One region of the Pseudoalteromonas sp. ESRF-bin5 genome, then DNA from elsewhere that is predicted to be linked to it. Evidence: predicted binding sites of a transcription regulator. Region 1 holds the regulator's gene; the other holds the start of a gene.
The links. The regulator MetJ, encoded in region 1, represses methionine synthesis genes. The targets are predictions, from matches to a motif close to TAGACGTCTAGACGTCTA.
Positions count from the first base shown of each region.

Region 2: a site for MetJ is predicted at 2,022-2,039, ahead of BCG07_RS15405 (methylenetetrahydrofolate reductase). Genes of this name have one in related genera too.

Region 1 covers NZ_NTLW01000271.1:32,011-36,316, reverse strand. The annotation lists gene metL (bifunctional aspartate kinase/homoserine dehydrogenase II) at 1-694, opposite strand, end outside; gene metB (cystathionine gamma-synthase) at 700-1,929, opposite strand; gene metJ (met regulon transcriptional regulator MetJ) at 2,129-2,449, shown strand; gene BCG07_RS16710 (malic enzyme-like NAD(P)-binding protein) at 2,518-3,759, opposite strand.
Region 2 covers NZ_NTLW01000249.1:2,653-6,958, forward strand. The annotation lists gene BCG07_RS15400 (M16 family metallopeptidase) at 1-1,822, opposite strand, end outside; gene BCG07_RS15405 (methylenetetrahydrofolate reductase) at 2,080-3,036, shown strand; gene BCG07_RS15410 (response regulator) at 3,122-4,306, opposite strand, start outside.

The DNA.
Region 1 (4,306 bases):
CCGCTTTACTAACTTTGCGAGGGTCTGTGCTGTATACACCTTGTGTATCAGTCCAAATACACACCTGCTTAGCATGGCAGTAATTAGCGAGTAGGGTTGCACTATAGTCACTCCCATTGCGACCAAGTGTAACCGTGTCACCCAACGTATTTGATGCAATAAAGCCTGTGACAACATTAATGTAGTCTGGGGTTATAAACTTCGCACATTGCTGCGCATTTTGGGTATGTAACAATTGCCCATTATTTAATGTAAAAAGTGTTCGAGCATCAAGGTCACAAGCATTAATATTTAATTGCGTAAGGTAAAGCGCCAATAAGCGTGCAGACCATACCTCACCATGAGCAAGCAAGGGAGCTTCTTTCAAGCCTTGGTTTTTTATCAATTCACTAATCGCTGTTAGTTCACTATGCAAACGCGTTAAAGCAGTTCGCTTAAGATCTGCATGAAGTAACTGTGTGATTAAATCAGTTTGATGATTATTTAATTGCAGCAATATATCAGCAACGACATGCGTATCTTGTTGCTGATAGCTTTGCCATAACTTTACTAAAGTATCGGTTGTTTTTCCCGCCGCAGATACAACAACACAATCGCCCGGCTGAGTATGCTCTAAAATAATACTCGCAACCCGCTCATACCGCTGAGCCGAACTAAGGCTTGAACCACCAAATTTATGTACTGTTTGTGTCATATTGTTCACCAAAGCGCTGGATGAGCGGCACTTAATTTAATGTCACCGCCTGCTCCTTTGTTTAAATTTGCTTTACTGCCTGGCTTTACAAGCTGAAACACGCGCTCTAAATCAGCTAATAAGTCGTTTATATCTTCTATACCTACTGAAACTCGAATAAGTGTATCGCCCACTCCCGCTTCAAGACGAGCTTTAGGCTCCATGCCAGCATGGGTCATGGTTGCAGGATGGCATATTAGGCTCTCTACTCCGCCCAAAGACTCTGCCAAGCTAAAGTCACGTAAGCTGGTTAAAAACGCCGCAGCATCGTTTACGTCTCCTTTAATATCAAAACTCACCATGCCACCAAAGCCTAGTTGCTGCGCTTTGGCTAATTCATGCTGTGGGTGTGATTCAAGACCAGGGTAATAAACTTGGCGAACAAATTCCGACTTTTCTAGGTATTTAGCAATCGCTAATGCGTTTTCTTGATGCTGCTTTAAACGCACATTTAGTGTTCGCAACCCGCGCAATGTTAAATAACTATCAAATGGCGCACCTGTAATACCTATATTATTTGCCCACCATGCCAGCTCATCGCCCAGCTCTTGTGAAGCAGCAATCACCGCACCGCCCACTACATCTGAATGACCATTGATGTACTTGGTGGTGGAATGTACAACTATATCAACACCAAATTTAATAGGGTTTTGTAATGCTGGTGATAAAAATGTGTTATCGGCAGCGACTAAAGCACCGCACTGCTTAGCAACATCGGTTATTGCTTTAATATCAGTTAAGCGTAGTAATGGGTTACTTGGTGTTTCTATCCAAATTAGCTTAGGTTTAATTGCTAAAATTTTATCTAAACTGTGTGCTTGTGTTAAATCTAAAACTTCTAGCTTGAGCAAACCGCGCTTTTGCAGTGAAGTAAATAAACGATAGCTTCCGCCGTAACAATCATGTGGGATCACTAACGTATCGTCATGATTCAGGATTTGCGTAGCCAAGTGAACGGCAGACATACCCGTAGCAGTAATAATACCGCGTGCGCCACCTTCAAGCTCAGCCAAGGTTTCGGCTAAAATATCACGATTGGGGTTACCACTTCGCCCGTAATCGTATTGACGCTTTGTATCAAAGTCGGCAAACGAATAGGTGGTTGATAAGTAAATAGGTGCGACAACTGCGCCATGATGCTTGTCTGCTTCAACACCACTTCTTACTGCAATGGTTGCTTTATTTTTTTCGCTCATATTCGTCACCTATTTAATTTGGATGTTTAGACGTCTAAAAGAGTAATTTATCTTATTAAAGATGTCAAAACATTTAAAGCTCCAGATGGCTAAACAACTAGTATTTGACTATCTTTTTTAAATCGATAGAATTTCACGCATATTCATATGCATTGTAGTGCATATGAGCAATTATTAATCTGAGGCGACGATACATCTTATGGCTAAATGGAATGGTGAGTATATTCACCCATACGCAGAACACGGGAAAAAATCAGAACAAGTAAAAAAAATTACCGTTTCAATCCCACTAAATGTATTAAAGGTATTAACGGACGAACGCACGCGTCGTCAAATTAATAACTTACGTCATGCAACAAATAGTGAATTACTTTGTGAAGCATTTTTACATGCATTTACCGGTCAACCTTTGCCTAACGACGACGACTTACGTAAAGACAACGCCGAAAAAGTTCCTGAAGAAGTGAAAAAAATAATGCAAGAAATGGGGCTAGAAGTGCCTGTTTTAAACGAAGATTAAACGTAATTTAGACACAAAAAAACCTCAATTAATTGAGGTTTTTTTGTGTCTAAATTACGACTTAGTCGTTATTCCATATAGTTTTCTGGTAAATCAATTTGTGCAACACCTGACTCTACAGCAGCTATTGCAACCGCTTTTGCAATGCGTGGTAATAAACGAGGATCCATTGGTTTTGGAATAATATACTTATCACCAAACTCCAGCTTATCAACACCCGCAGCCGTCAGTACTTCAGCAGGTACAGGCTCTTTAGCAATACTTCTTATCGCTTCTACAGCTGCAATTTTCATTTCATCATTTATTGCACTGGCGCGTACATCAAGAGCACCGCGGAATATAAACGGAAAACACAGAACATTATTAACTTGGTTAGGGTAATCTGATCGACCCGTTGCCATAATTAGATCGTTTCGAGCAGAATGAGCCAGTGCAGGATCAATTTCTGGATCTGGGTTTGAACAAGCAAACACAACTGGTTTTTCTGCCATTAATTTTAAATCATCGGCAGCTAATAGATTAGGCCCCGATACACCAACAAATACATCTGCATCTTCAATAACATCTTGCAACGTGCGCTTGTCTGTATTGTTAGCAAAAAGTTTTTTGTATTCATTTAAGTCATCACGACGAGTATGAATAACACCTTTACGGTCAAGCATATAAATGTGCTCGCGCAAAGCACCACACTTAATTAACAGCTCCATACAAGCAACCGCAGCAGCACCGGCACCCAAACACACAATAGTCGCATTTTCGATAGACTTGCCTTGCACCTCAAGCGCGTTCAACATACCCGCAGCAGTTACAATGGCAGTACCGTGCTGATCATCATGAAATATCGGAATACTGCAGCGCTCAATCAATGCTTTTTCTATTTCAAAACACTCTGGCGCCTTAATATCTTCAAGGTTAATTCCGCCAAACGTGTCGGCAATATTAGCAACTGTATTAATAAAGTCTTCAGTAGTGCGGTGTTTCACTTCGATATCAATAGAATCAAGGCCAGCAAATCGCTTAAACAGTAACGCCTTACCTTCCATTACAGGTTTTGAAGCAAGTGGGCCTAAATTACCTAAGCCTAAAATTGCAGTACCATTAGTGATAACCGCAACCATATTCCCTTTGCCTGTGTATTTATAAGCGTTTGCAGGGTCTGCAGCGATTTCACGTACGGGTTCTGCAACTCCTGGGCTATATGCTAATGCGAGATCTTTTACCGTTTCAGCAGGCTTTGTTAGTTCAATGCTAATTTTTCCTGGAACGGGGTGCGAATGATAGTGTAGTGCTTGTTCACGAAAGTCTGACATAACGCGATTGTATCCTGCAATTAAAGTAAAAGTGAGAGGTGAAGTTTAGGCTACGATACCCTTATTATTTTTAAATTCCAAGCAATATCAGGTCTATCCTGTTATATGCTAGTTCGATTAATTTTAAGAGGTTTTTCAATAACTTTTGTAAATTATATCGACACTTTATAAATAAAAATTCATCCAATAACGGATTCTAAAGGCACATTTGTTCTTTCATTATTTTTTATAAAATATCTTAATAAAGTACTATAAAAATAAGCAAAAATAGGCTTATTCACATACTTTAAAAACATATAACTTCACGTTAGCTGCATTTAACCACTTAGTTAAAAAATGAACTAATTAAAAATATAGAGAATAATTTGCGGTTTGTCTGTAAAGGTTTATGCATATTCAGAATAAGAACAGGAAATAGTTATGCATAGCAGGGAAATATGAAAATCGAGCAATAAGCTAAATAATTTGTTATTTAGTTGTCCTATATTAAAAAACATTGACGCCATTCGTGTAAAACTTAATTTTTTAAATCGAAACGTTATTACTA
Region 2 (4,306 bases), on a different contig from region 1:
TTAATCCTGACTTAATACCGTCGATCATTTCTTTTTTAAGGCGTTTAAAGTCATCGTCTCTAAAGCCTGGATTAAGTAATTGTTCGCTTACAAGTGCATACCAAGTTTCAGCATTGTCTTTATGAATACGCCCTTGGAACGACAGCATTTCTTTGTCAATCTGGTAACCAAAACTACCTGCAAGCGGATAAAGCGCTTTTTGAATTTCTTTGTAGCTGGTGCTTTGCGACCCACCTTGAGCAAGCATTGCGGCGGTAAGCGCAGCTACACCTTTTTTACCTTGAGGATCAGCAGCTGCCCCTGTATTAAATAAAAAGTTTACATCAATCAGCGGCGAGCTATTGGTTTTATCAAGCACTTTAAATACAGGTGCCTCTGGGGCTTGTTCAAGTTTTGCAACTACTGCACTTAAACTCGCCTCTTCTGCAAACCCCGGTGCTTTATCAAGTGCCGACATAGTCACGGTAGTACGCGTGTTATCTACAAAGTATTTATTGGCAACCGCTTTAATATCTTCTGCTGTGATGTTGTCGGCTGATTTATAAAGCTGGTTAATAACCTCAGGGTCGCGCTCAAAATGCATGTAACTTGCAAGCGTTGATGCAATTGCTTGCGACGAATCTAAACCATTAATAAAGCCATATTTAAGGTTAGACTTTAAGTCACTTAATTTTTGTGCGTCGACCAATTCTGTTCTGGCTATTGCATAAGTGCGGTTAATTGCATCACGCGCTTTTGCTAAATCATCAGCGTTTTCTACTTTTACAAATACATGCAGTAAGCCTGGATCTTTGGTTTCTGGATTATAAGTAAACATTTGACTCGCTATTTGTTTATCAACAACGAGCTCTTGATATAAATCTGAGTTACTTGAAAAATAAAGCTGCGAGATTAAATCAAGTGCAGATCTGTCTTTTTTAGCGGGTTCCCACGCAGCACCTTTATACGATACCAATAGCCAATGCCCCGGCAAGGCTTTATTTTGTTCATGCAAATATTTAGGAGCTTGCTGTTTTGGCTCAGCTTTAATATCGGCAACGTAATTGCCTTTTTCCCAACCACCCCAGTGTTTTTTAACCATTGCCATTGTGGCTTTTGGGTCAACATCACCCACAATAACTAGCGATACATATTCTGGCTTATAAAACTTATCAAAAAACTCTTTACCGTAAGCCATTTGGTCTGGCATGGCTTCTATGTCTTCAAAAAAGCCCATTGTGGTGTGTTTGTAAGTATGCTTTTCAAAAGCCTCTGCACGCACAGCACTTAATAACTTGCGAATCGGGCTGGCGTTATTTTTTAAGTACTCACCTTTTACCGTCAATGCTTCGGTTCTAAATTGCTCTTCGGTGTAGGTTAAGTTTTGGAAAATATCAGCTTCAATCTCAAGTACTTTATCAAGGTGCTGCTTTGAAAAGTTTAAATGGTAGTTAGTGTAATCGTTGGTAGTGTATGCACGGTTATCAACCCCTGCATTTTTGAATATGGCGGTGTATTCGTCTTGCGGAAATTTTTTAGAGCCTTTAAATACCATATGTTCAAAAAAATGAGCAAAACCAGTTTTACCCGCTTCCACTTCATTGCGCGAGCCAACAGAAACCGGTATTTGCAGCGAAACGACATCAGGGTAATCCGTTTTTACAACCATTACACGTAAGCCATTCTCAAGCTCTTCAATTAGGTAATCTTGTGAAAAAACACGGTCATCAGCTTTTTTTATTTGTTCTTGTTTTGCTGTTTGCGTCGTTTCATTTTTTTGCATTGCACAGCCAGTTAAAGCGAGTGATACCGCAAGGCTTGTTGCTAATAATTTAAATTTCATAATTGTCCTTTAGTAAATTGAGCAAAGTTGTTGTCAAAATATTTACAATTTCACTACTAATTATGCCCCAAAGCCAATGAATATAAGAGCCCTCAGTCGCTTTATTATGTAAACAACTGTGTCATGCACTTAATTTAGGAACTCCTTTGTATGAATAATCCTCACGTTGCTTGAAAAACTTTCACTTAAAAAATCTATCTAGACGTCTAAATGGCTGCTATATTAAATCTATCAACCATTGAGCTGGAATGAGGATTATGGCTTTATCACTTCAAGAGAAAATTGAGGACACTAATCAAGGTGTTTATCTTATTGGCACAACGCCACCCAAAATAGGCACTGATAAAGCGCAGTTAAAAACCATTGCAGAAAAACTATTAGGCCGCTTACACGAAATTGAATACGACGGTGTTGTAATTTACGATATTCAAGATGAGAGTAGCCGTACTAATCAGGCTCGTCCGTTTCCATTTAAACAAACGGTTGATCCGCGTGAGTACAGTAAGTTGCTAAAAGACTTATCACGCCTAGATGTAATTACCTACAAAAGCGTAGCGCAACGCGGTGAGGCTGAATTTAAAGAGTGGCTAGATGAAACTAAAAACGAGTTTGATTTAAAAAATGTCGTTTTAGTAGGTAGCCCATCGTCGGAAGGTGATATTAAACTAAGCCTACCTGACGCTTATAAGACATTAGCTAAGCAAAGTGATGACTTCTTTTTAGGAGGCGTTACCATTGCAGAGCGACATGCAAGTAAACGTAATGAACACGAACGCTTAATAGAAAAAACAACACAAGGTTGCCAATTTTTTATATCGCAAGCGGTTTATAATGCTCAAGCTACTATTGATTTAATAACAAGTTACGCGCGTACCTGCAAGGCACAAGGCGTTACACCAAAACGTATTATACTAACGTTTACGCCGTGTGGCGGTGAAAAAACCCTAGAGTTTATGCAGTGGTTAGGTATTTCAGTACCAGAGGCGACCAAATGGCGCATGCTTGACGCAGACAACACCTTGAGTGAATCGGTGCGTATTTGCCGCGAAAATCTCGATTCAATTTTAAAAAGCTGTGCACACCTAGACGTGCCACTGGGTTTAAACATTGAAAGCTTAACAAACCGTAAAGAAGAAATTGACGCATCAATTAACCTATACCGTTTATTAAAAGCAACTATGGAGCTCAACCTAGCTGAGAAACAAATAGCGTAAAGTTAAACTAATTTACACCCTTCTTGGCAAGCTAATGCTTGCCTTTTTTACCTCACCAGCTTATTAAGTAAACAACTCAAAAAAATTAAATACACACCCACTTTGCTATTACTTCAAACATACTTTCAACCTTAATGGGCTTTGAAATATAGCCATTCATACCGCAGTCTTGCGCCTTTAATAAATCCGTTTCTCTTGTATTAGCAGTCATTGCAATAATGGGTAAATTTTTAAACTTTGCTTGTTTTTTTATTTCTGTGGCTGCGTTATAACCATCCATTCTAGGCATTTGGCAGTCCATTAACACACCATCGTAAGTTTTATGTTTTAGCGCATCTAATGCCTCAAGGCCATCGTTAGCAATATCAACAATTAAGCCATTTTTACGTAGTATTTGTGTAGCTACTTGTTGATTGAGCGGGTTATCTTCAACCAATAAAATATGAATACCTTGCAGTTTTTGTAGTGTGTTTTGTGTATTTAAGCTCTGTTGTGATTCTGGTTTTTTTAGTGTTTTTATATGCATAATTTGTAAAAGTACGTTATGCAAAGTACTTTTAATTATTGGTTTTATGAGTACTTTATAAGTGTTATTACCAAACCCTAGTAGGCTTTCGTTTAGCGCTTTATTTTCACAAGGCGCTATTACAATTAGCTTTTTTGCATTTAATTTAAGCTTATTGCGCAAAGACTGCGCAGCACTATCATGATTTAAATTTAAAGTTCGCCAATCTATAAATATAAAATCGTAATCATGTAGAATGCCTAGCCGGTCTAATACTTGGTTGATGTTGTTTACAGTGTCAAATTTTACTTCAAAACCTAAAAGCAGCGTTTGTAATGATGTTAACTGACTATCTGAACTCTCAATAACAAGTGCTCGCTTGGCTCTAATTTGTGATATTTCAAACTCATTTTGCTTAGTCGAATAATTGAGTGGAATAGTAAAACTAAAGCAGCTCCCCTTATTTAATTTGCTGTTTACTGTAATATCGCCCTGCATTAGTTCGACCAATGTTTTGCTTATTACCAAACCAAGCCCCGTTCCACCAAACTTTCGGGTTGTCGATACGTCAGCCTGAGTAAAAGGTTTAAATAGTGAGTCAACTTGTGCTTGGGTCATCCCAATGCCGTTATCTGAAATAGAGAAAGCAACACTGCAATAACTATCTACTTTCTGAACTAGTTTTACAGCTAATATAACCTTACCCCGTGTTGAAAATTTAAGTGCATTATTTAACAGATTTAATAGTACTTGGTTGAGTCTTAA